Regions from separate parts of the Massilia sp. P1_C10 genome, predicted to be linked through region 3. Evidence: predicted binding sites of a transcription regulator. Region 3 holds the regulator's gene; each other region holds the start of a gene.
The links. Region 3 encodes sigma-54, which starts transcription at its own class of promoters, with help from an activator protein. Its sites were predicted from a motif close to TGGCANGNAANCTGCTTT; they were not measured.

Region 1: the regulator sigma-54 is predicted to act here: its motif matches at 2,438-2,455, upstream of AC1D02_RS18275 (PEP-CTERM sorting domain-containing protein).
Region 2: the regulator sigma-54 is predicted to act here: its motif matches at 5,609-5,626, upstream of AC1D02_RS09155 (PEP-CTERM sorting domain-containing protein).

What each region holds. Positions count from the first base shown of each region.
Region 1 is NZ_JBFUAC010000009.1:33,691-41,377, reverse strand. Features, by position in the region: gene ftsZ (cell division protein FtsZ) at 1-746, opposite strand, end outside; gene AC1D02_RS18280 (YbfB/YjiJ family MFS transporter) at 1,081-2,316, shown strand; gene AC1D02_RS18275 (PEP-CTERM sorting domain-containing protein) at 2,581-3,405, shown strand; gene AC1D02_RS18270 (sugar MFS transporter) at 3,557-4,852, opposite strand; gene AC1D02_RS18265 (glycoside hydrolase family 3 protein) at 4,886-7,366, opposite strand; gene AC1D02_RS18260 (GH1 family beta-glucosidase) at 7,390-7,687, opposite strand, start outside.
Region 2 is NZ_JBFUAC010000003.1:328,591-336,277, forward strand. Features, by position in the region: gene ald (alanine dehydrogenase) at 1-816, opposite strand, end outside; gene putA (trifunctional transcriptional regulator/proline dehydrogenase/L-glutamate gamma-semialdehyde dehydrogenase) at 853-4,500, opposite strand; gene AC1D02_RS09150 (Lrp/AsnC ligand binding domain-containing protein) at 4,721-5,176, shown strand; gene AC1D02_RS09155 (PEP-CTERM sorting domain-containing protein) at 5,687-6,352, shown strand; partial or broken gene AC1D02_RS09160 (LysR family transcriptional regulator) at 6,603-6,740, opposite strand; partial or broken gene AC1D02_RS09165 (ArsR family transcriptional regulator) at 6,738-6,833, shown strand; gene AC1D02_RS09170 (hypothetical protein) at 6,877-7,308, opposite strand; gene AC1D02_RS09175 (LysR family transcriptional regulator) at 7,497-7,687, opposite strand, start outside.
Region 3 is NZ_JBFUAC010000008.1:153,321-161,007, reverse strand. Features, by position in the region: gene AC1D02_RS17670 (KpsF/GutQ family sugar-phosphate isomerase) at 1-987, shown strand, start outside; gene AC1D02_RS17665 (KdsC family phosphatase) at 987-1,523, shown strand; gene lptC (LPS export ABC transporter periplasmic protein LptC) at 1,528-2,136, shown strand; gene lptA (lipopolysaccharide transport periplasmic protein LptA) at 2,161-2,718, shown strand; gene lptB (LPS export ABC transporter ATP-binding protein) at 2,718-3,473, shown strand; gene AC1D02_RS17645 (RNA polymerase factor sigma-54) at 3,477-4,973, shown strand; gene hpf (ribosome hibernation-promoting factor, HPF/YfiA family) at 5,045-5,398, shown strand; gene AC1D02_RS17635 (enoyl-CoA hydratase/isomerase family protein) at 5,493-6,575, shown strand; gene rapZ (RNase adapter RapZ) at 6,572-7,435, opposite strand; gene hprK (HPr(Ser) kinase/phosphatase) at 7,496-7,687, opposite strand, start outside.

The DNA.
Region 1 (7,687 bases), on a different contig from region 3:
GAGCCGTCGAGCAGCGGGCAGGAGATCGCCTCTTCGGCCGCCTTGACCGCACGGTCGTCGCCGCTGTGCTGCGCGGAGCCCATCATCGCCGTTCCGGTCTGGCGCATCACCGTGCGCACGTCCTCGAAGTCGACATTGACCATGCCGGGCACGGTGATGATCTCCGCAATGCCGGACACCGCCTTGCTCAGCACCTCGTCGGCCGCGGCGAACGCCTGCTTTTGCGTGATGTCGTCGCCCAGCACTTCCTCGAGGCGGCTGTTCAGGACGATGACGAGCGAGTCGACGCATTTGGCGAGCATCGCGATGCCCTCCTCGGCCACGCGCATGCGCCGCGCGCCTTCGAATTCGAAGGGCTTCGACACCACGCCGACGGTCAGGATGCCCAGTTCGCGCGCCACTTCGGCGACGATCGGCGCGGCGCCGGTGCCGGTGCCGCCGCCCATGCCCGCCGTGAGGAACACCATGTGCGCGCCCTGCAGCGCGTCGGCGATGGCGCCGCGCTCCCGAATCGCGTTCTCGCGGCCCACCACGGGGTCGCTGCCCGCGCCAAGGCCGCTCTCGCCGAGCTGGATGCGTTTTTCGGCGCGGGTATTCGACAGCGCCTGGGCATCCGTATTGGCGCAAATAAATTCGATGTTGGACAGTCCTGCGGACGCCATGTGGTTGACGGCATTGCCGCCGGCGCCGCCAACGCCGATGACTTTGATGACCGTCTCGGGCTGGACATTTTTTAGGTCGGACAAGGGAGACTCCTTTTGATGAATAGTGGCGGGCGGGCTGTCGCGCGGCGCGCCTTCGCCGGGCCGCCATGCGCACAGGTGGCGCCATCGCGCGAAACGCGACGGCTCCCGCAAACACAGTCAGGCGATGCTGGCTATAGCCGAGTCCGTTAGGCTACTTGCTGAGGCGCGCACGCGAAAGGTGATAAGTGTTTCAATCGAAAGCATTTGTAAAACCGCGTGCAATCGGAGAGCGACGCGGGCCGGGCGCGTCGCCGGAAAGTTGTGGATATCAATAAGCTATAGAATCAAGGTCAGCCCATTTATTGGCAAATGGTAAATCACGCGCCGGAACCCCATGACCGCGAACTTGATGCCCCCGCTGCAGCCTTCCGCCCCCGCGCGCTCCCTAGCGTTGCGCAGGCCGTTCCTGACCGCCCTGGCCTTGTCGCTGGGCGCGGCGATTTCGCTCGGACTGTCGCGTTTTTCCTACGCGCTATTGCTGCCGCCGATGCGCGCCGACCTCGACTGGAGCTACCTGCTGTCCGGCGCGATGAACACCGGAAACGCCTTCGGCTATTTTCTCGGCGCGCTGATCACCCCGGCGCTGATGCGGCGCTGCGGCGCACACACGGCGCTGATCGGCGGCGCGGTCCTCGCCGGCTTGTTCATGATGCTGTCCGGCTTCGTCGTCGCCGCCGACCTGCTGATCCTGCAACGTATCCTGGCCGGCATCGCCAGCGCCTTCATCTTCGTCTCCGGCGGCGTGCTGGCCGCGCGCCTGAGTTCGCTGCATCCGGCCCAGGCCGGCCTGCTGCTCGGCATTTACTACGGTGGCACCGGGGTCGGCATCGTCGCGTCGGCCCTGCTCGTGCCCAGCGCGCTGTCGGCCGCCACCGCCCACGGAGCGGCCCATGCGTGGCAGTGGGCCTGGGTCGCGCTCGGCGCCGCCTGCCTGGTGGCAACGCTGGCGATGGCGCTGCCGGCACGCCACATCGACGGCGCCGCCGCGCCGCCCGGCGCGCACGGGCAGTTTCGATGGCGGCCCTTCGGATTCGCGCTGGGCGGATACTTCATGTTCGGCGTCGGCTATATCGGCTATATGACCTTCGTCATCGCCCTGCTGAAGGAGCAGGGAATGGGAGCCGCCACCATCACCTGGTTCTACTCGGTGCTGGGATTGGCGGTGATCGCCTCGTCCCGGATCTGGGCCCGCATGCTGGACCGCTTCCAGGGCGGCCAGTCGCTCGCGATCCTGAATGCCTTGCTGGGCGCGGCGACGATCCTGCCCGCATTGACGGCCGCGCCAGCGCTGGTGTTCGCGTCCGGCGTGATGTTCGGCGCGATTTTTCTATCGGTGGTCGCCTCCACCACCGCGCTGGTACGCCACAACCTGCCCCAGCATGCGTGGTCGGCCGGAATCGGCGCCTTCACTGTCGTGTTCGCGCTGGGCCAGATCATCGGCCCATCGGTAATCGGATGGATCGCGGACGGCCCCGGCGGCCTTCAGCGGGGGCTGATATTCTCCGCGCTGGCCCTGGCAGCGGGAGCGATGCTGGCGTCGCGTCAACGGGCGTTGCCGCCTTTGCAGTAGGCCGGATTGCGAGCCTGCGCTGTCGAAAAACCTTACAGGCACTCGCGCGATCGCCTCCGCAACTTCGGGCCCCGGAAAAAATCCGCAACGAATACAGCGAGTTAGGAAGATTGGCCCCCAGTGGCACGATTGATGCTCCGATCATTGCGTGCCGAATCCGGGGACAGGATGCACGCCAAACGGCCGGTCCTCCTTCACTTCCTCCCAAAGTGACAAGTAGAAAATTGGGAGAATTCTTCCACGATTTTTGAACCGGGAACTCTTATGAAACTACCCATTGCTTCCGCATTCCTGTCGATATTGTTGACGGTCCCGTCGGCCTGGGCAGGATTTATCACCTTCGAGTCCGCCGGCAGCAATGCCGCGGCGATCACCCCGACGCGCGACGCCTTTCGTGCCGCGGTGGGCGGGGGCACGTTTGCCGGCGCTAACGGCTCCTTCGGTGGACTGCGCCGTGAAATCAACTGGGACGGCGTGCCCGGCGCGTTTGCGGATCCGAATCCCTTGCCTGGCAACTTTTTCAACGTCAATTCGCCGCGCGGCGCGGTATTGGCTACCCCCGGCACGGGCTTTCTCGTGAGTGCCAATGCCGGAGAGAGCACGCCCGTCCTGTTCGGCTTTCCCAACGACTTCCAGACCTTCAGTCCGCAGCGCTTGTTCACCGCGGTCAACAGCAACATCACGGATGTCTCCTTCTTCGAACCAGGCACGACGAACGCCGCCACCACCAGTGCATTCGCCGCGATTTTCGTCGACGTGGAAGTGGCCGGCCAGACGATGATCCAATTCTTCGACCAGAACAACGTGGAAATTTTTTCGCGCAACGCACTGGTCGCAGGGAACCAGGGCTTGAGCTTCGTCGGCGGAGTTGCCGGCGCCGGCGAGAGGATCAGCCGGGTCAGGCTCACGTCGGGCCGGAATACCATCGTTTCGAACGGGGTGCTGGGCAACCCGAACGACGACATCGTGGTCATGGACGATTTTCTGTTTGCAGAGCCGGTGGGCCGCGTTCCCGAGCCATCGAGTATTGCGCTGCTTGCCCTCGGACTGGCTGGCTGCGCTCTCAGCCTGCGCCGCCGTCGACGCTGAGCGAGAACGCGACGCCGCCGCGTCCATTGCCTGCGCTAGCTGGCGCAGGCACTCATCGCCCTGCATGTGGCCATGATCCGCCGCCGGTATCGGAATAAAAAAAGCCTGGCTCGATACGAGCCAGGCTTTCGGACGCACCAACATTGGTGAGTTACGCGGCCGTCTTGTACAGCCCCGCGAAGCGCAGGCCGAAATACAGGATGAAGGTGTAGCACGCGGCCGGCACGATGAACGACCACTGCAAGCCCATGGTATCGGCCAACAGGCCCTGCGCGAACGGCACCAGGGCGCCGCCGACGATGGCCATGCACAGGATGCCCGATGCCTGGCCGGTGAACTTGCCCAGCTGGTGCAGCGCCATGCTGAAAATGGTCGGGAACATGATCGAGTTGCACAGGCCGACCGCCAGGATCGACCACATCGCGACCTGGCCGTGGCCGAAGATGGCGACCATGATCAGCGCGATCGAACAGGCCGCATTGAACGCGAGCGCCTTGCCCGGGCTGACGTAACGCATGACGGCAAAGCCGATGAAGCGGCCGACCATCGCGCCGCCCCAGTAGTAGCTGACGTAGTGCGCCGCGGCCGCCGGCGTCAGCGCGGCGATGCCCGGCTCGCCCAGGAAGTTGATCAGGAAGCTGCCGATACTGACTTCGCCGCCGACGTACAGGAAGATGCCGATCGCGCCCATGAACAGGTGCGGGTGGGCCAGCGCCGAGTGCTTGGCGTTGGCGTCCAGGTGCAGCACCGTGTCTTCCTCGTGGCTGATCTTCGGCAGGCGGGCAAACGCGAACAGCAGCGCCAGCACCAGCAGAGCGCCGGCCAGCGCAAGGTAAGGCCCCTGCACGCTCGCGGCCTGGGTCGCGCGGTACGCAAGCTGTTGCGCCGCCGGCAGCGCAGCCAGTTCGCTCACGCTCAACACGCTGCCCGACAGGATCAGGATGCCGCCCAAGGTCGGCGCCACGGTGGTGCCGAGCGAGTTGAAGGCCTGGGTCAGCGTCAGGCGGCTCGATGCCGTCTGCGGGTCGCCCAGCACCGTCACGTATGGATTGGCCGCCACCTGCAGGACCGTGATGCCGGCAGCCAGCACGAAGAAGCCGAGCAGGAACAGCGCATAGCCGCTGGTCGACGCCGGATAGAACAGCGCGCAGCCGGCGGCCGCGATGGCCAGGCCGGTAACGGCGCCGTTCTGGTAGCCGATCTTCTTGATCAGCATCCCCGCCGGCACCGATACGATGAAGTAGGCGCCGAAGAAGCAGAACTGCACCAGCATCGCCTGCACATAGGTCAGCGTGTACAGCGCCTTCAGGTGCGGGATCAGCACGTCGTTGAGCGCCGTGAGCAGGCCCCACATGAAGAACAGGATCGTGACGATGATCAGCGGCCCGGTGTTGCTGGCGCCTGAGCGTGATGGCTGCAGCGTGGATGGCTGCGAAGTGTGTTCCATGCGGATGTCTCCAGTTGGTTTATTTTTTGATGCTTACTTCAGCATAGCGCAAGCTTGCGCGTCTGCGTCCTTTGCAGCGCCGCCGACGATGTGGATGTCGGCGAATGCGGCCGTGAAAGCGCCCTGGCTGGCCACGCTGAACGGGGTGTCCACCTGCGCCAGGTCGGCGCCCTTGGCGACGAAGCAGGCCAGCGGAATCTTCACCGTCTGCTTGCCCTTGCCGGCCATCGAACGGAACAGCGCCGTCGCATCGACCGCGCCTGCGCCCACCGCCAGCGTCACGCCTGCGCCTGGCGCGGCCGTGACGATGGTGTCGAATTGCAGCGCCCCGTCCTTGGTGGCGAACGCCGGCAGCGCCGCCTTGGCGCCGTGCGCCTCGAGCCGCGCGGCGCCGGTCCAGGTCACCAGCTTGCCGTCCTGCTGGGTGTTGACCTGGCTGGTCTCCACCTTCACTGCGGGCAGCGTGACGACGCGATTCAGGTCCGCGCCGAGTGCCTCCCGCTGCGCGCCGCTGACGACGTACAGCGGCCAGGTGGCGCGGTCGGCCTGGTTGAATACGGGGTACGACGTGGTCACGCCGCAGCCGCCGGCCGGGTAGGCCGCATCGAGCTTGCCGACGTTCGACTTGCGGCCGTACTTCAGGCCATAGCCGGTGGCGAACAGCGGCGCGTAATCCTTGTCGCCGTAATTGAGCTCGGCCTGGCAGACCGACTTGGGCCACGAGAACGACAGCGTTCCGGTGAAGGCCGCCTTGTCGTTGAACAGCACGTCGGCCACGCCCTTGCCTTCGGTGCCCGGCAGCCAGGCCATGACGAAGCTGTCGGACAGGTTCATCAAATCGTTGGCGTAGACCGGACGGCCCGCCACCAGCACGGTGATCACCGGCTTGCCCTTGCCCGCTACCTTCTCGAGCACGGCCAGGTCTTCAGGATAGCGGCCGCTGTGGCGCAGCGTGCCGGACGGGCCGATGTCGCCCATGCCTTCCGCGTACGGCGTCTCGCCGATCACCGCGATCACCGCGTCGAACTTCGACACGTCGACATCCTGCGCGTTGGCGCTGTAGGTCACGTTGGCGGCGCCGGCCTGCGCGACGATGCCGGCCAGGATCGTGTCGCCGTTCGGGAAGTCGCTGTTCTTGTTGTCGGTACCCTGCCAGGTCAAGCTCCAGCCGCCGGTCTGGTTCGGCATGTTCTCGGCGTTCTTGCCGACCACGAGGATGCGCTTGCCGTGCTTGAGCGGCAGCGCGGCGCTGTCGTTCTTCAGCAGCACCAGCGATTCGCGCACCGCCTGGCGTGCCAGCGCGCGCGCCTGCAGCGCGTCCTGCTTGCCGGCGAACTTGTTGTCGGACGGCTTGCGCAGGCCTGCGCGCAGCTTCACGCGCACGATGCGGGTAACGGCATCGTCGATGCGCGACATCGGGATCTCGCCCTTCTGCACTTGCTTGATCGTGTTGGCGATGAAGGCCTTCCAGTCGTCCGGCACCATCACCATGTCGACGCCGGCGTTGATCGCGCGCGCGCAGCTGTCGTTGCTGCAGCCAGCCACCTGGCCGATGCCGTTCCAGTCCGAGACCACGAAGCCGTCGAAGCCGATCTTCGTCTTCAGGACGTCCGTCACCATCGCTTTGTCGCCGTGCAGCTTGCCGTGATCGACGCCATGCTCGACGTCGTTCCAGCTGTTGTACGAGACCATCACGGTCTGGGCGCCCGCCGCCAGCGCGCTGTAGTAGCCGGCGCCGTGGATGTTGATCATCTGCGCCGTCGTGGCCTTGTTCACGCCCTGGTCCTTGCCCTGGTCGGTGCCGCCGTCGCCGATGAAGTGCTTGGCGGTGGCGACCACGTTGGCGTCCGAGCGGAAGCTGCCCTGCAGGCCGCGCACGTAGGCGCCGCCGTATTCGCTCACCAGCGCAGGATTCTCCGAGAAGCTCTCGTAGGTGCGGCCCCAGCGATCGTCGCGCACCACGGCCAGCGTCGGCGCGAACACCCAGTTGATGCCGGTGGCGCGCACCGCCTGGCCGACCGCGGCGCCGATGCGCCCGATCAGTTTGACGTCGTGCGCGGCGCCCAGGCCGATATTGTGCGGGAACAGCGTCGCGCCGATCACGTTGCTGTTGCCGTGGATCGCGTCGATGCCCCAGATGACCGGCACCCTGGTCGCCATGTCGGTCGACATCGAAGCGTCGTAGTACTTGTCGGCCAGCGCGACCCATTCGGCGGCGCTGGCCTGCTTGTTGTTGTTCGGCCAGCTGCCGCCGCCGTTCAGCACCGAGCCGAGGTAGTACTGGCGCACCTGCTCCGGCGTTGCGGTCTTGATCTCGGGCTGGGTCATCTGGCCGATCTTCTGCGCGAGCGTCATGCCGGCGACGATCTTCGCGACCTTCGCTTCCAGCGCGGCGTCCGGGCGGATCGCGCTGCGCACGTGCGGCCAGTCGGCCAGCGGCGCCGGGGCCGCGGCGCCCGCGGCCCCGGCGTTGAACAGTGCGGCGGCTGCGATGAGATAGATATTCTTATGCATGGTGATGGTCTCCGGTGCTGTTGTTATTCGGCGTCTTGTTTGAGGAATGCGCGATACCATTTCCCGCTGCGCTTGAGGCGCCGCTGCTGCGTCGTGAAGTCGACGTAGGTCAGGCCGAAGCGGCGCGTGTAGCCTTCGGCCCATTCGAAGTTATCCAGCAGGCTCCAGGCGAAGTAGCCCTTGACCCGGCTGCCCTGGGCGATGGTGTCGCGCAGCGCCGCCAGGTGGCTGGCCAGGTAGTCGCGCCGCTCGACGTCGTCGATCTCGCCGTCGGCGCCGACCACGTCTTCCCAGGTCGAGCCGTTCTCGGTGATGTAGATC
Region 2 (7,687 bases), on a different contig from region 3:
GCCCTGGTCGATCGCGACGTCGACGACCACCGCGCCCGGCTTCATCTTCGAGATCATGTCGCGCGTGACCAGCTTCGGCGCCGCGGCGCCAGGCACCAGCACGCCGCCGATCACCAGGTCGGCCGACAGCACCGCCTCCTCGATCGAATGCGCGTTGGAATACTGGGTCGAGATGCGATTGCCGAAAATCAGGTCGAGCTGGCGCAGGCGCTCCATGCTCTTGTCGAGCACGGTGACGCGCGCGCCTGTGCCGACCGCCATCTGCAAGGCATTGGTGCCGACCACGCCGGCGCCGATGATCACGATGTGACCGGCGGCCACGCCCGGCACGCCGCCCAGCAACAAGCCCATGCCGCCCTTCGATTTCTCGAGGTGGGCGGCGCCGGCCTGGATCGCCATGCGCCCCGCCACTTCGCTCATTGGCGCAAGCAGCGGCAGGCCGCCGCCGGCGCCGGTGATGGTTTCGTAGGCGATGCAGACCGCGCCCGAACGCACCAGCGCGGCGGTCTGTTCAGGATCCGGCGCCAGGTGCAGGTAGGTGTAGAGCACCTGGCCAGGGCGCAGCATCGCGCACTCCACCGGCTGCGGTTCCTTGACCTTCACGATCATCTCGGCACGCGCAAAGATTTCCTTTGCGGTATCGACGATGGCCGCGCCGGCCGCAACGTACTGTTCATCGGGCAAGCCGATCTCGAGGCCGGCACTTTTCTGCACCAGCACCTGATGGCCGCGCGAGGTGAGTTCCCTGACACTCGGCGGCGTGAGGCCCACCCGGAACTCGTTGTTTTTAATCTCTTTCGGAACTCCTACAATCATCTCTTCCTCCAAGTTGTACAACGGACTGCTCCATCATTACAAACCCAGCGTCATGAGGCTTGCGTTACCGCCAGCCGCGGTCGTGTTGACACACAGCGCGCGTTCCGCCACCAGACGCCACAACGGGATCGCACCCTCTTCGGTGGTGTCGATCATGCTGATAATTGCTCCGTCCCGGGCAGCGAGCACCGGGCGCAGATTGTTCGAAGTGGACGCGTCGACCAGCGCCACCTGGAACGGATACTTGCATTCGTCGATGCTGCCGATCACCTGGACGCGGTCGCGCACCTCCGCCGGCAGGCCTTCCGGCACCAGCTTGCCGGAGCGGTCCAGCACCACCGCGCGGTTGCCGGTGGCCAGCACCGCCGCCAGTTGATTGAGCAGCACGCCGATCGACGACGCCGCGCACAGCACGACCCCGCGCGACGCGAAGGCCAGCGTGTTGCGCTCGCCCGTAGGTCCCGGCAGCGCCAGCGTGGCGCCCACCAGCGTGGTGCGCATGTACTGGTCGGCCAGCGTCAGCACGCGTTCCTGGCCATGGGTGTTCGCCCAGGCCAGCAGCGAGTCGAGGCCCGGCGTTGCCTGGCGTTCGTGGCGCAGCAGCGGCGGCGCCGCGCGCTGCAGGCGCTTCAGGTACAGCGGGCCGCCCGCTTTCGGGCCCGTGCCGGATTTGCCCTCGCCGCCAAACGGCTGCACGCCGACCACGGCGCCGACGATGTTGCGGTTGACGTAGATGTTGCCGACGTGCGCACGCGAAGCGATGTAATCGATAGTCTCGTCGATGCGCGAGTGAACGCCCAGCGTCAGGCCGAAGCCGCTTTCGTTGATCGAGTCGATCAGCTCCGGCAGGTCGGCGCGCTTGTAGCGGATGATGTGCAGGACGGGGCCGAATACCTCATGCGTCAGCTCCGACAGCGAGCCGATTTCCATCACCGTCGGCGGCACGAAGGTGCCGTGCGCAGTCAGGCCGGCCGGCAGTTCCAGCGCGAAGTGCGACTTGGCGTTCTTCTTCGTGCGTTCGATGTGCGCCAGCAGGTTGTCGCGCGCCTCGGCATCGATCACCGGGCCGATGTCCGTGGACAGGCGGTCCGGCACGCCGACGCGCAGTTCCTGCATCGCGCCCTTCAGCATGCGGATCGTCTTGTCGGCGATTTCCTCCTGCAGGAACAGCACCCGCAGCGCCGAGCAGCGCTGGCCGGCGCTGTCGAACGCGGAGCTCAGGGCGTCCTGCACCACCTGCTCCGGCAGCGCCGACGAATCGACGATCAGCGCATTCTGGCCGCCGGTTTCGGCGATCAGCGGCAGCTCGTTGTTCTCGGCCAGCGAGCGTTTCGCCAGCGTCTTGTTGATCAACTGCGCCACTTCGGTCGAGCCGGTGAAGATCACGCCGCGCACGCGCGCGTCGCCGGTCAGCGCGGCGCCGACCACTTCGCCGCGGCCCGGCAGGAACTGCAGCGCGCCTTTCGGGATGCCGGCCTGGTGGAACAGTTCGACCGCGCGGTGCGCGATCAGCGGGGTTTGTTCGGCCGGCTTGGCCAGCACCACGTTACCCGCGGCCAGCGCCGCGGCGACCTGGCCGGTGAAGATCGCCAGCGGGAAGTTCCATGGGCTGATGCAGGTGACCGGACCGAGCGCCAGCACGTTCTGCGTGCTGTGCACCTGCTGCGCGTAGTAGCGCAGGAAGTCGACCGCTTCGCGCACTTCGGCAATCGCGTTCGGCAGCGACTTGCCGGCTTCGCGCACGGCCAGCGACATCAGCTCCTGGCAGTTTTCCTCGAACAGGTCGGCGACGCGCGCGATCGTATCGGCGCGCAGCGAAGGCGCCGTGGTCTGCCAGTCCATCGCGTACGCGGCGGCGGCGGACAGCGCGGTTTCCACATCGGCGGAAGTCGCTTCCCGCACCTGGCCGACCACGTCCAGGTGGTTGGCGGGATTCTTGATCGGCTGCGTGGCCGACGGGCTGATGGCGCCATCGATCAGCGGTGCGGCTTCGTACGTCCGCGGCTGCGCCAGCACGGAGGACAGCTGCGCAAGCACGTCTTCATTGGTCAGGTCGATGCCGGACGAATTCTTGCGCTCGTCGCCAAACAGCTTCACCGGCAGCGCGATGCCCGGATGCGGCTGGGCGCCCTGCGCGCGCGCCGCGTCGAACGGATCGGCGATCAACGAATCGATCGACACGTTCTGGTCGACGATCTGGTTGACGAAGGACGAGTTGGCGCCGTTTTCCAGCAGGCGGCGCACCAGGTACGCCAGCAGCGTTTCGTGCGAACCGACCGGCGCGTAGATGCGGCAGGCCTTGTCGAGGTTTTCCTTGCCGACGACCTGGTCGTACAGCGTCTCGCCCATGCCATGCAGGCACTGGAATTCGTAATTGGTGATGCCGTCGGCCTTCGCCCAGGTGTAGATCACCGACAGCGAATGCGCGTTGTGCGTGGCGAACTGCGGATACAGCGTGTCGGCGGCCGACAGCAGCTTGCGCGCGCAGGTCAGGTAGGACACGTCGGTGTAGACCTTGCGCGTGTAGACCGGGAAGCCGGGCATGCCGTCGACTTGCGCGCGCTTGATCTCGGCGTCCCAATACGCGCCCTTCACCAGCCGCACCATGAACTTGCGGCCGCTGCGCTTTGCCAGGTCGACCAGGAAGTCGATCACGAACGGGCAGCGCTTCTGGTATGCCTGCACCACGAAGCCGATGCCGTCGAAGCCGGCCAGCGCGGGATCGAAGGCCATCGCCTCCATCATGTCGAGCGAGATCTCGAGGCGGTCGGCTTCCTCGGCGTCGATGTTGATGCCGATGTTGTACTGCTTCGCCAGCAGCACCAGGGTGCGCACGCGCGGCAGCAGTTCTTCCATCACGCGCTTGTGCTGCGCGCGGCTGTAGCGCGGGTGCAGCGCCGACAGCTTGATCGAGATGCCCGGGCCGTCGTTGATGCCGCGGCCGTTGGACGCCTTGCCGATTGCGTGAATCGCGGTCTCGTAGGACTTGTAATAGGCCAGCGCATCGTGCTCGGTCAGCGCCGCTTCGCCCAGCATGTCGTACGAATAGCGGTAGCCGCGCGCTTCATTCGGGCGGCTGTTCTTGAGCGCCTCGTCGATGGTCTGGCCGGTGACGAACTGGTTGCCCAGCATGCGCATCGCCAGGTCCACGCCCTTGCGGATCAGCGGCTCGCCGCCTTTGCCGATCAATTTGGTCAGCGCCGAGCCAAGGCCCGCTTCGCTGCTGGTGCCCACCAGCTTGCCGGTGATGAGCAGGCCCCAGGTGGCCGCGTTGACGAACAGCGACGGCGACTCGCCCAGGTGCTTGCGCCAGTCGCCCTTGCTGATCTTGTCGGCGATGAGGCGGTCGGCGGTCTGGCTGTCCGGGATGCGCAGCAGCGCTTCGGCCAGGCACATCAGCGCCACGCCCTCTTCCGACGACAGCGAGAATTCATGCATCAGCGCGTCCACGCCCGAGGCGCGAGTGCGTTTCAGGCGCACCTGCTCGACCAGGCGGTGCGCCAGCGGCGCCGCGTCGGCATTGGCGCGCGCGCCCTGCGCCAGCAGCCACTCGACCGCCTCGGTCTCGTCGCGCCGGTAGGCCGCGGTGATGGCCGAACGCAGCGCGCTCTGTTGGGGTTTGACTTCGGCCAGCAGGGCGGAAAACGGGGCGGAGGAGGTGGCCGGGAACGCGGCAGTTTGCATAAATGACTCTTTGATGGAAAATAGCTAACAAACACAGCCGCGCAGCACCAAACGCCGTCCCTGGTCAGCTAAGGACGGCGCGATCGGCTGCGCGAAAAAATTGATTCGATTGTAGTGGGATTTCTTCTGGATTAATTCTGGTATTAAGGAATACTAGCAATAGATAGTTTTTGGTGAGACAATTTCACCAAATAATATTTATCTTGGGAGATAGCCTGACATGCTGGACAAGATTAGCAAGAAAATCCTCGCCGAATTGCAAAATGACGGCCGCATCAGCAATGTCGAACTGGCCGCACGGGTCAACCTGTCGCCGGCCGCCTGCCTGGAGCGGGTGCGCAAGCTGCACGAGTCAGGCTACATCATGGGCTACACGGCACAGCTCAATCCCCAATTGCTCGACGTCTCGCTGCTGGTGTTCATCGAGGTCGTGCTCGACCGCACCACGCCGGAAGTGTTCGACGCCTTCAAGAACAGCGTGCAGCTGATCCCCGAAGTGCTCGAGTGCCACATGGTGGCCGGCGGCTTCGACTACCTGGTCAAGGCGCGCGTGAAGGACATGGCAGCATACCGCGAATTCCTCGGCAAGACGCTGCTGCAGAAGGGCGTGCGCGAGACGCATACGTACGCGGTGATGGAAGAGGTCAAGAACACCACCAAGCTGCCGATTCGGTAGACAACAAAAGGGACAGCTCGGTCGCACCAGCGCAGCGGTTGCAGATCTTCGTGCTCGTCTCGGTGATCGTTTTCGGGCTGATCCGGCGTTTTGCCTCGCCCAAGCGGCAAGTGCGGCCCCAGACTTCCGATGCGGGATGTGCTGGCGGCCGCTTTCCGTCGACAGGCCGGCTGGTATTGATGGGTGTACTGCGACGCTTCCTTATCTGATGTTGGCGCTGCTGTCGTCCCCCGCGATCCACGTGGCGTTTTCGCTGCTGTTCGACTGGCATGCTTACATGCCGTTCCTGCAAGTCCCTCGCCGGCTTCTTTCCTCTGACTGAGCGAAAGTTTCCGGCAGCGCGCGCAATTGATTGTCGGAAAATCTTACATAGTCTGTGCCCTATCGCACTTAGTGACGACTAACGCACTGATTACACAATCATAAATTGTGTGGCATGAATGTTGCTTTTGCTATTTTTGCTATAAAAATCGGGGCAATTACGTCACAACATACTAGGGAGACCGGGAAATGGGCAAGCTTCATGCATTACTGGCATTCGCCGCAATTGTCGTATCGTCTGCCGCAATCAGCGCAGAAACTTATGGTTCGATCAATGTTCCTCCGGGCGTGTACTTCGGTGCGGGGAACCCGAACGGCAACTTTAATATCTCGACGGGGAACAACCTCGAATTGGCACTGCGCGCCAAGAATCGCACTCCGGTCGGTCCGGTGCTGATCGATGGCTCCACCGGCGTGTACAGCGTGCCGGCGGGATTCTGCAACGTTGGCTGCGGCACTCCAAAAGCCAAGTGGAACTATGAATTTTCGATTCATACACTCGATGGAAGTGCCCTGACGGGCTATTCATTCCTGCTTGGCGTAGATCACGATGCGACTGCCGGCACCAATTTCTATTACGTCGATCCGCTCTCCTACTGGCCCGACAACGCGACGGACGGCCTGGCGGGCGTTCAGAATTCCGAAAATTTTACGTTTGGGAACACGCCGGGCGGCGCCATCAATGCGAACGCGACTGGCCTGTATGACTTCATCTTATTGGCGTTCAACAGCCGGCAAGAGCTCATCGGTCAGGTCGACATGACAGTGCAAGTGCCAGAGCCAGGTTCGTTAGCACTATTGGGACTGGGTTTGGCCGGGCTGGCAGCGGTGGGCCGGCGCAAGCTCAAATCCTGACCGCGACAGCGCAGGAATACGCCAGCGGTCAGAGCGTCGCTGGCTTTTTCGACCCGGCGCTCTGCAAGCGCAATCGAAAAAAGGTTCCCAGACCGTACGGGAACCAACCTCAATAAGTGAGCGGTGAATAAGGTGGAGCTTGTTGTGCGACCGGCGTACTTTACCGAACCCACCGCTTTGGTGCTTTTATGCGAAAACACCTACGACATATGTGCCCTGTCGGTGGATGGTCGGGACCTTCCAGCCTCGACTACGCCTTGTGCGCTTCCGACGTCGTCAGGTCCATCGCCTGGAAGTGCTTGCGCAGCCACACGTGCGCCGGGCTGCGGGCGTCGCGCTCATGCCACAGCATGTCGATGTTCACCGCCGCCAGGTCGTACGGCAGCTCGGCAAGACACTGCTGCAGAAAGGCGTGCGCGAGACGCACACGTACGCGGTGATGGAAGAGGTCAAGAATACGACCAAGCTACCGATCCGGTAAATCACGCCGCGTGGGATAAAGCGCGTTTCAACAGGGGCGTCGGTCAGCTTTTGAGCAGCTCGACGTATCCCGCCACCGCATCACGCGCGCCCGGACCATCGATCAGCGAGCGCAGGATCGCCTCCAGCGCTTCGCACTCCCGCGTCAGATCCTGTTGATTGAGCTTCGCCGGCGGGTTCGCCACAAGGAAATCATGGAAATTATCTCTGGCCGCAGGCAGGTGAGGCGAGCTGTCCAATAATTGGATCAGTTCAGGGTAGGTGGTATGGAATCGTCGCAACGTGTTGCCGAGGCTTGCCCACTGCGGGGTAGCGTCGCAGCGCAACTGCGCGCCATAAGTTGCCTGGTATAGCCGGGACACGACCTTGGCCTTCTCCACCGGGCTGGCCGGCGTGCCCTGCGCCAACGCGGCCAGTGGGGTCGCCTGCAGCAACAACGCCAACCCAGTCAGTATGAAGTTTCGACCGATAAGCATACATTTCCCCACGACAGAAAAAACAAGCAATATTGCGATTTATATCCTTAATGCACTTTTTTGTCGAGCTGGTTATAACGGCCGCCGATGCAGCTCCGCCAGGTTGGCGCTGACCAGAGAATTTCCAAATTTCATGGTGGCGCTTGTTTCCAAACTAAGGTCTGACCCGCCGGGCGACCCCGAACGCGCTATACCTTGTGCGCTTCCGACGTCGTCAGGTCCATCGCCTGGAAGTGCTTGCGCAGCCATACGTGCGCCGGGCTGCGGGCGTCGCGCTCATGCCACAGCATGTCGATGTTCACCGGCGGCAGGTCGTACGGCAGCTCGCGCCACACCAGCGCGTCGGCATTGCCGGTCGAAGCGATCAGGTGCTTCGGCA
Region 3 (7,687 bases):
TTTGACGAAAACCTGACCCGCCGCTCGATGGAGCTCGCCCGCGAGACCCTCGAGATCGAGGGCGACGCGATCCGCGCGCTGCACCAGCGCCTGGCGACGGACGACAGCGTCGGCCATGCGGTCGGACTGCTGCTGGCCTGCACCGGCCGCGTGGTGGTGTCGGGGATCGGCAAATCGGGCCACATCGGCCGCAAGATCGCCGCCACGCTGGCCTCGACCGGCACCCCGGCGATGTTCGTGCACCCGGCCGAAGCGGCCCACGGCGACCTCGGCATGGTCACGCCGCAGGACGCCTTCATCGCCATTTCCTACTCCGGCGAAGCGGCCGAACTGATGGCGATCCTGCCGATCGTCAAGCGCATGGGCGCGCCGCTGATCTCGATGACCGGCAAGCCCAATTCGAGCCTGGCGCAGCTGGCCGACGTCCACCTCGACATCTCGGTGGCCAAGGAAGCCTGCCCGATGAACCTGGCGCCGACCGCCAGCACCACCGTCACGCTGGCGCTGGGCGACGCCCTGGCCGTCGCGCTGCTCGACGCGCGCGGCTTCAAGGAAGAAGATTTCGCCCGCTCGCATCCGGGCGGCGCGCTGGGCCGGCGCCTGCTGACCCACGTGCGCGACGTCATGCGCAGCGGCGACGACGTGCCGAAAGTGACCGCCGACGCGCTGCTGCCGGCCGCGCTGCTCGAGATCACCCAGAAGGGCATGGGCATGACCGCCGTCGTCGACGACGCCGGCCGCCCGGTCGGCGTGTTCACCGACGGCGACCTGCGCCGCATGATCGAGAAGGTCCAGGACTTCACCAGGATCACCATGCGCGACGTGATGCACGCCAACCCGCGCCGCATCCATCCCGAGCAGCTGGCGGTCGATGCGGTCGCGATCATGGAAGAATTCCGCATCAACCAGATGCTGGTGGTCGACGCCAACGACAAGCTGGTCGGCGCGCTGCACATCCACGACCTGACCCGCGCGAAGGTGATCTGATGACCGACACCACGCTCGACCACATCCGCCGCGCCGCCGCCATCAAGGTGCTGATCCTCGACGTCGACGGCGTGCTGACCGACGGCAGCCTGACCTACGGCGAGCACGGCGAAGTGACCAAGACCTTCAACGTGATGGACGGCCTGGGCATCGAACTGCTGCAAAAGACCGGCGTGCAGGTCGCCATCATCAGCGCGCGCAAGTCGCCGGTGGTGATCCGCCGCGCCGCCGACCTGAAGATCATGCACGTCTACCAGGGCACGCACGACAAGCGCGTGGCCTTCGCCGACCTGCTAGAGACCACCGGCTTCACGGCGGAGCAGTGCGGCTACATCGGCGACGACGTGATCGACCTGCCGCTGCTGCGCAAGGTCGGCTTCGCCGTCACTGTGCCGAGCGGCCATCCCGAAGTGCAGCACCGCGCCCATTACGTCACCCGCGCGCCGGGCGGACGCGGCGCCGTGCGCGAGGTGTGCGACATGGTCATGCGCGCGCAGGGCAACTACGACGCGGCGCTGGCGCCGTATTTCGCATAGCGCGATGAGCCGCGCCAACCACAAGCGCACCGCGCATCGCTGGCAGGTCGGCGGAATGCTGATCGGCGGCGTGGTGCTCGCGCTGGGCAGCTTCTGGCTGGTTCAGGTGATCAACGGCGGCGACATCGGCAAGGCGTCCGATCCGCTCAAGGGCGAGCCCGACTACACTGTCGAGAAGTTCAGCTTCGTGCGCATGACGCCGGCCGGCAAGCCGCGCTACATCATTTCTGGCGACAAGCTGACGCACCGTCCCGACAACGACGTGTCCGACGTCGAGGGGCCGGTGATGCAGAGCATGTCGGAGACGCAGCATCCGACCACCATCACGGCCAACCATGCCCGGCTCGACCAGGTGCGCAACGTCGTCGAACTGCGCGAAAACGTCAACATCGAACGCCCGGCGTCGGCCGCAGGCCAGCGCCTGCGCCTGAAAACCGAAGCGCTCACCGTCCTGCCGGACGACGAGCAGATGAAAACCGCGGCGCCGGTCGAGATGCTCTCGGGCGCCAATACGATCACCGGCGTGGGAATGTTCGCCGATAACGCCGCGCGCCACGTGAACATCGCCAGCAAGGTGCATATCGTGCTGCCTCCGCCGCCGCCGCGCCGCTAATCCACATTAGAAACCCAGGACAACATGAAAAAGACCTTGCTGCTGATCGTGCTGATGGCCGCCACTTTCCAGATGGCCCAAGCCGAACGCGCGGACTCGAACAAGAAGACGGAGATCACCGCCGATTCCGGGTCGGTGGACGACGTCACGCAAATCCGCACCCTCGTCGGCAACGTCCAGCTCACGCGCGGCACGCTGGTCATGAAGGCCGGTAAAGCGGTCATGCGCACCGACCCGGAAGGGTTCAGCTATGTCACGTTCACCGCGTCGGCCGGCGGCCTGGCCACCTTCCGCCAGAAGCGCGATGGCGGCGATTTCTGGGTCGAGGGCGAGGCCGAGCGCATCGAGTATGACAACAAGGCGGAGATACTGAAGATGTACACGCGGGCCAAGCTGACCAAGCTGGAAGGCGCGCGGGTCGCCGACGAAGTCGAAGGCGCCTTCATCTCCTACGACAGCCGCAAGGAATTTTCCAGGGTCGAGAACACCAATACCGGCGAATCGAAACCGGGCGGCGGACGGGTCAAGATCACGATCCAGCCTCCCGTTAAGTCCGCGCCGGCGCCGGCGGGAAAGCAATGATGGATACAAAATCCTGCGGTAACACCCTGATCGTGCGCGGCCTGCAAAAGAGCTACGGCAAGCGGCTGGTGGTGCGCGACGTTTCGCTGCAGGTCGAATGCGGCGAAGTGGTCGGCCTGCTCGGCCCGAACGGCGCCGGCAAGACCACCTCGTTTTACATGATCGTCGGCCTGGTGCCGTCGGACGCCGGCTCGATCGACATCTCCGGCGTCGATATCTCCAGCCTGCCGATCCACCGCCGCGCGGTGCTCGGCCTGTCCTACCTGCCGCAGGAGGCCTCGGTGTTCCGCAAGCTGACGGTGGAGGACAACATCCGCGCCGTGCTCGAGCTGCAGAAGGTCGACGGCAAATCGCTGACCAAGGACCAGATCAACGAGCGCCTCGATACCTTGCTGGCCGACCTGCAGATCGAGAAGCTGCGCGAGAACCAGGCGATGTCGCTGTCGGGCGGCGAGCGGCGCCGCGTCGAGATCGCGCGCGCGCTGGCGACCAATCCGCGCTTCGTGCTGCTCGACGAGCCGTTCGCCGGCGTCGACCCGATCGCCGTGATCGAGATCCAGCGCATCGTGCGCTTCCTGAAGGAGCGCGGCATCGGCGTGCTGATCACCGACCATAACGTGCGCGAGACGCTCGGCATCTGCGATCGCGCGTATATTATCAATCAGGGTGCGGTGCTTGCTTCGGGACGTCCCGACGACATCATCGCGGACGAATCGGTGCGCCGCGTCTACCTGGGCGAACATTTCCGCATGTAAGCCATGAAACAGTCACTGCAACTACGGACTTCCCAACACCTCGCGCTGACGCCGCAGCTGCAGCAGTCGATCCGTCTGCTGCAGTTGTCCACGCTCGAGCTGCAACAGGAACTGACGCAGCTGCTGTCCGATAATCCGCTGCTCGAACGCCTCGACGACCCGCTCGACAACTCGGTGCGCCTGCTGGCCGATGGCGCCATCGGCACGCCGGCGTCGCCGGGCGAAGCGCCGTCCGAGCCGGGCGCGCAGGACGCGCCGCCGGGCGAGGGCAGCGGCGAGGCGCCCGGCGCCGGCGAAGGCGAGGGCGGGGGCGACGGCGAAACCCCCGAGGCGGCCGGCGGCGACAGCGAGGACTGGGGCGAGGCGGGCCGCAACAAGACCCCCGACGACGAGGATTCGCGGCCGCAGATCGAAGCGTCGGCGACCACCCTGCGCGATCATTTGATGGAGCAGATGCGCCTGGCCATGCTGGGCACGCGCGACCGCGCGCTGGTCGAACTGATGATCGACGCGCTCGACGACAACGGCTACCTGACCGAGTCGCTCGAAGAGATCCTCGAGCGCCTGCCGCCCGAGCTGGAACTCGACCTCGACGAACTGAAGACCGCGCTGTCGCTGCTGCAAAGCTTCGACCCGGCGGGCGTCGGCGCGCGCAACGCCTCCGAATGCCTGGCGCTGCAGATCAAACGCATGCCCGGCGTGCCGCTGGTCACGCGGCGCATGGCGCTCGACATCGTCTGCAAGCACCTGGCCTGGTTCGCCCAGCGCGATTTCAACAAGCTGAAAAAAGCCCTCGACTGCGACGACGAGGACCTGCGCGAGGCGCAGGCCGTGATCCGCAACTGCAATCCGCATCCGGGCGCGGCATTCGGCACCGGCGCCTCCGACTACGTGGTGCCGGACGTGATCGTGCGGCGCGCGAAGAACGGCTGGACCGTCTCGCTGAACCAGGAAGTGATGCCGCGCCTGCGCGTCAACAGCATGTACGCCAACCTGCTCAAGAACGGCAAGGGCGAAGGCCAGCTGGGCGCGCAGCTGCAGGAAGCGAAGTGGCTGATCAAGAATATGCGCCAGCGCTTCGATACGATCCTGCGCGTGGCGGAGGCGATTGTCGAGCGGCAACGGAACTTTTTCAGCCATGGCGCGGTTGCCATGCGTCCACTTGTGCTGCGCGAAATTGCTGATACACTGGGTCTACACGAGAGTACGATATCTCGTGTGACAACCCAAAAATACATGCTCACGCCGCATGGTATGTTTGAGTTGAAATACTTTTTTGGGAGCCACGTCGCCACCGAAGCAGGGGGAGAAGCATCCTCCACGGCGATACGGGCACTCATCGTGCAACTCACAGGAGCCGAAGACCCTAAAAACCCTTTATCAGACAGTAAGATCGCAGACATGCTGGGGGAACAGGGGATGGTTATTGCACGACGCACGGTCGCCAAGTACCGTGAAGCGCTCAAGATACCGCCAGTGGCCCTCCGTAAAAGTTTGTAGATCGACCTCACACGCTGTTCCTCTGCGCGTATGACGCACGAACAGGTAGCGACATCATCAAAGGAGTGTGTATGAATCTCACAATCAGTGGACATCATCTTGAAGTGACCCCAGCCATCCGTGAATACGTACAGAACAAACTGGAGCGAGTGAAGCGTCATTTCGATCAAGTGATCGACATCGCCGTGATCCTCACCGTCGATAATCTGACTGAAAAAGAAAAACGGCAAAAAGCCGAGATCAACTTGAGGCTGCCGGGTAAAACCGTGAATGTCGCCAGCCTGTCACACGACCTGTACGCTGCCATCGACAGCCTGATCGACAAGCTCGATCGACAAGTCATGAAATACAAATCCCAAGTGCAGGAGCACAACCACCAGGCCATCAAGCATCTGCAAGAGCCGGAGCTCCCCGCCGCCGCATAAGGCCGGCATCACCTGAAAGCGAGGGCGCCGTCGGCGCCCTTTTTGTATCTGGCGCCTGCGTTAAAATACGCCCTTTCCGACCACGATCCCGACCATGACCGACTTCGTCAAAACCCGCATCGCCAACCGCACCGGCATCATCACCCTGGACCGCCCGCGCACGCTCAACTCGCTGTCGCTGGAAATGATCCGCGCGCTGTCCGACGTGCTGCTGGCGTGGCGCGACGATCCCGCGGTGGACGCCGTGGTCCTGCGCAGCAGCACCGACAAGGCGCTGTGCGCCGGCGGCGACATCCGCTACTTCCACGACGTCGGCACCTTGCCGACGACCGGCGGCAGCGCCTCGCTGGAAGACTTCTTCACCGAGGAATACACGCTCAACCACCTGATCCACTTCTACCCGAAGCTGTATGTGGCGGTGATGGACGGCGTGGTGATGGGCGGCGGCCTTGGCATCTCCGAAGCGGGCCCGGACACCGGCCTGCGCGTGGTCACCGACGGCACCAAGCTGGCCATGCCCGAGGTGAACATCGGCCTGTTCCCGGATGTGGGCGGCAGCTACTTCCTGGCGCGCGCGCCGGGCAAGCTTGGCCTGTACCTTGGCCTGACCGGCCTGACCGTGCGCGCCGCCGATGCGCTGTACGCCGGCCTGGCCGACACCTTCGTGCCGCAGGCGCAGATGCCCGCGCTGGCGCAGCTGATCGAAGAGACGCCAGGCGCGGAGCTGCGCGCGGCGATTACGCAGTTTGCCGCGCCGTTTTCGGCAGGCGTCGGCACGCTCGAAACGGAGCGCGCGTCGATCGACCGCCACTTCGGCGCGCCGACTGTCGAAGCGATCATGGCGTCGCTGGAGTCGGACGACAGCGTGTTCGCGCAGAAGGCGCTGGCCGCGATGAAGAAGCGCTCGCCGCTGCTGATGCGCGTGACGATCGAGCTGCTGCGCCGCGGCGCGGACATGAGCCTGGCCGACTGCCTGCGCCTCGAGCGCATCCTGGTGCGCCGCAATTTCGAGCATGGCGAAGTGCTGGAAGGGATCCGCGCGCTGGCGATCGACAAGGACAACGAGCCGAAATGGAATCCGCCGACGCTGGCCGAAGTGACCGACGAGATGGTCGCGCGCTTCTTCGACTCGCCCTGGCCGGAGCGGGCGCACCCGCTGCGCGACCTGGGGAATTAAGACTGTTCGCGGTGGCGCAGCACGACCCGTTCGGTCGGGCTGAAATGCGCCGCGAGCCGTTCGGCCATGTACACCGAGCGGTGCTGGCCGCCGGTGCAGCCTAGCGCCACGGTCAGGTAGCTGCGGTTGTCGGTCTTGAACGACGGCAGCCACTTTTCGATGAAGACGCGGATGTCTTCCAGCAGCTCGGCCGCGCTGGGCTGGGCGTCGAGGAAGGCGATTACCGGCGCGTCCATGCCGGTGAGCGGGCGCAGCGTGATGTCGTAGTAGGGGTTCGGCAGCGCGCGCACGTCGAACACGAAGTCCGCATCGAGCGGCACACCGAGCTTGAAGGCGAACGATTCGAAGAACAGCGTCAGCGGCGCGCGTTCGATCTCCACCAGCTCCTTGATCCATGCGCGCAGCTTGCTCGCCGACAGCTCGGAGGTGTCGATCACGTGGCCGAGCTGCTCGATCGCCGACAGGCGCTCGCGCTCTTCCAGGATGCATTCGATCAGGGTGCGGCGCGCGGCCGGATTGGCGTGCGGGCGTAGTTCGTGCGACAGCGGATGACTGCGGCGCGTCTCGGAAAAGCGCGCCACCAGCGAATGCGTGTTCGCGGTGAGGAACATCACCTTGACGTCATGGCCCTGGTCTTTCAGCATGCGCACGTTGGCGGGCAGGTCGACCAGCGACTCGGCGCTGCGCGCGTCGACCGCGACGGCCAGGCTTTCGCTGCCTTCGGCATGGAGGGTGTCGACCAGCTGCGGCAGCAGGGCCGGCGGCAGATTGTCGACGCAGTAGTAGCCGCCGTCTTCGAGGACGTTGAGGGCCACGGACTTGCCGGAGCCGGAGATACCGGTGATGAGTACGATGCGCATGTATTGATGATACCGCAAGCTGCTGTTTGGGGTCAGGTCCGCCGGACCTGGCGCCGTGTTTCAGTCGCCGCTCATGGCCTGGCGCTGGCGCTCCATGAATTCCTGCAGCGTGTCGATGCCGCGCAGTTGCAGAATCGTGTTCCGCACCGCGGCCTCCAGCAGCACCGCGATGTTGCGGCCGGCCGCCACGGGAATCACGACCTTGCGCACCGGCAGGCCCAGCACTTCCTCGGTCGGGAACATGAACGGCAG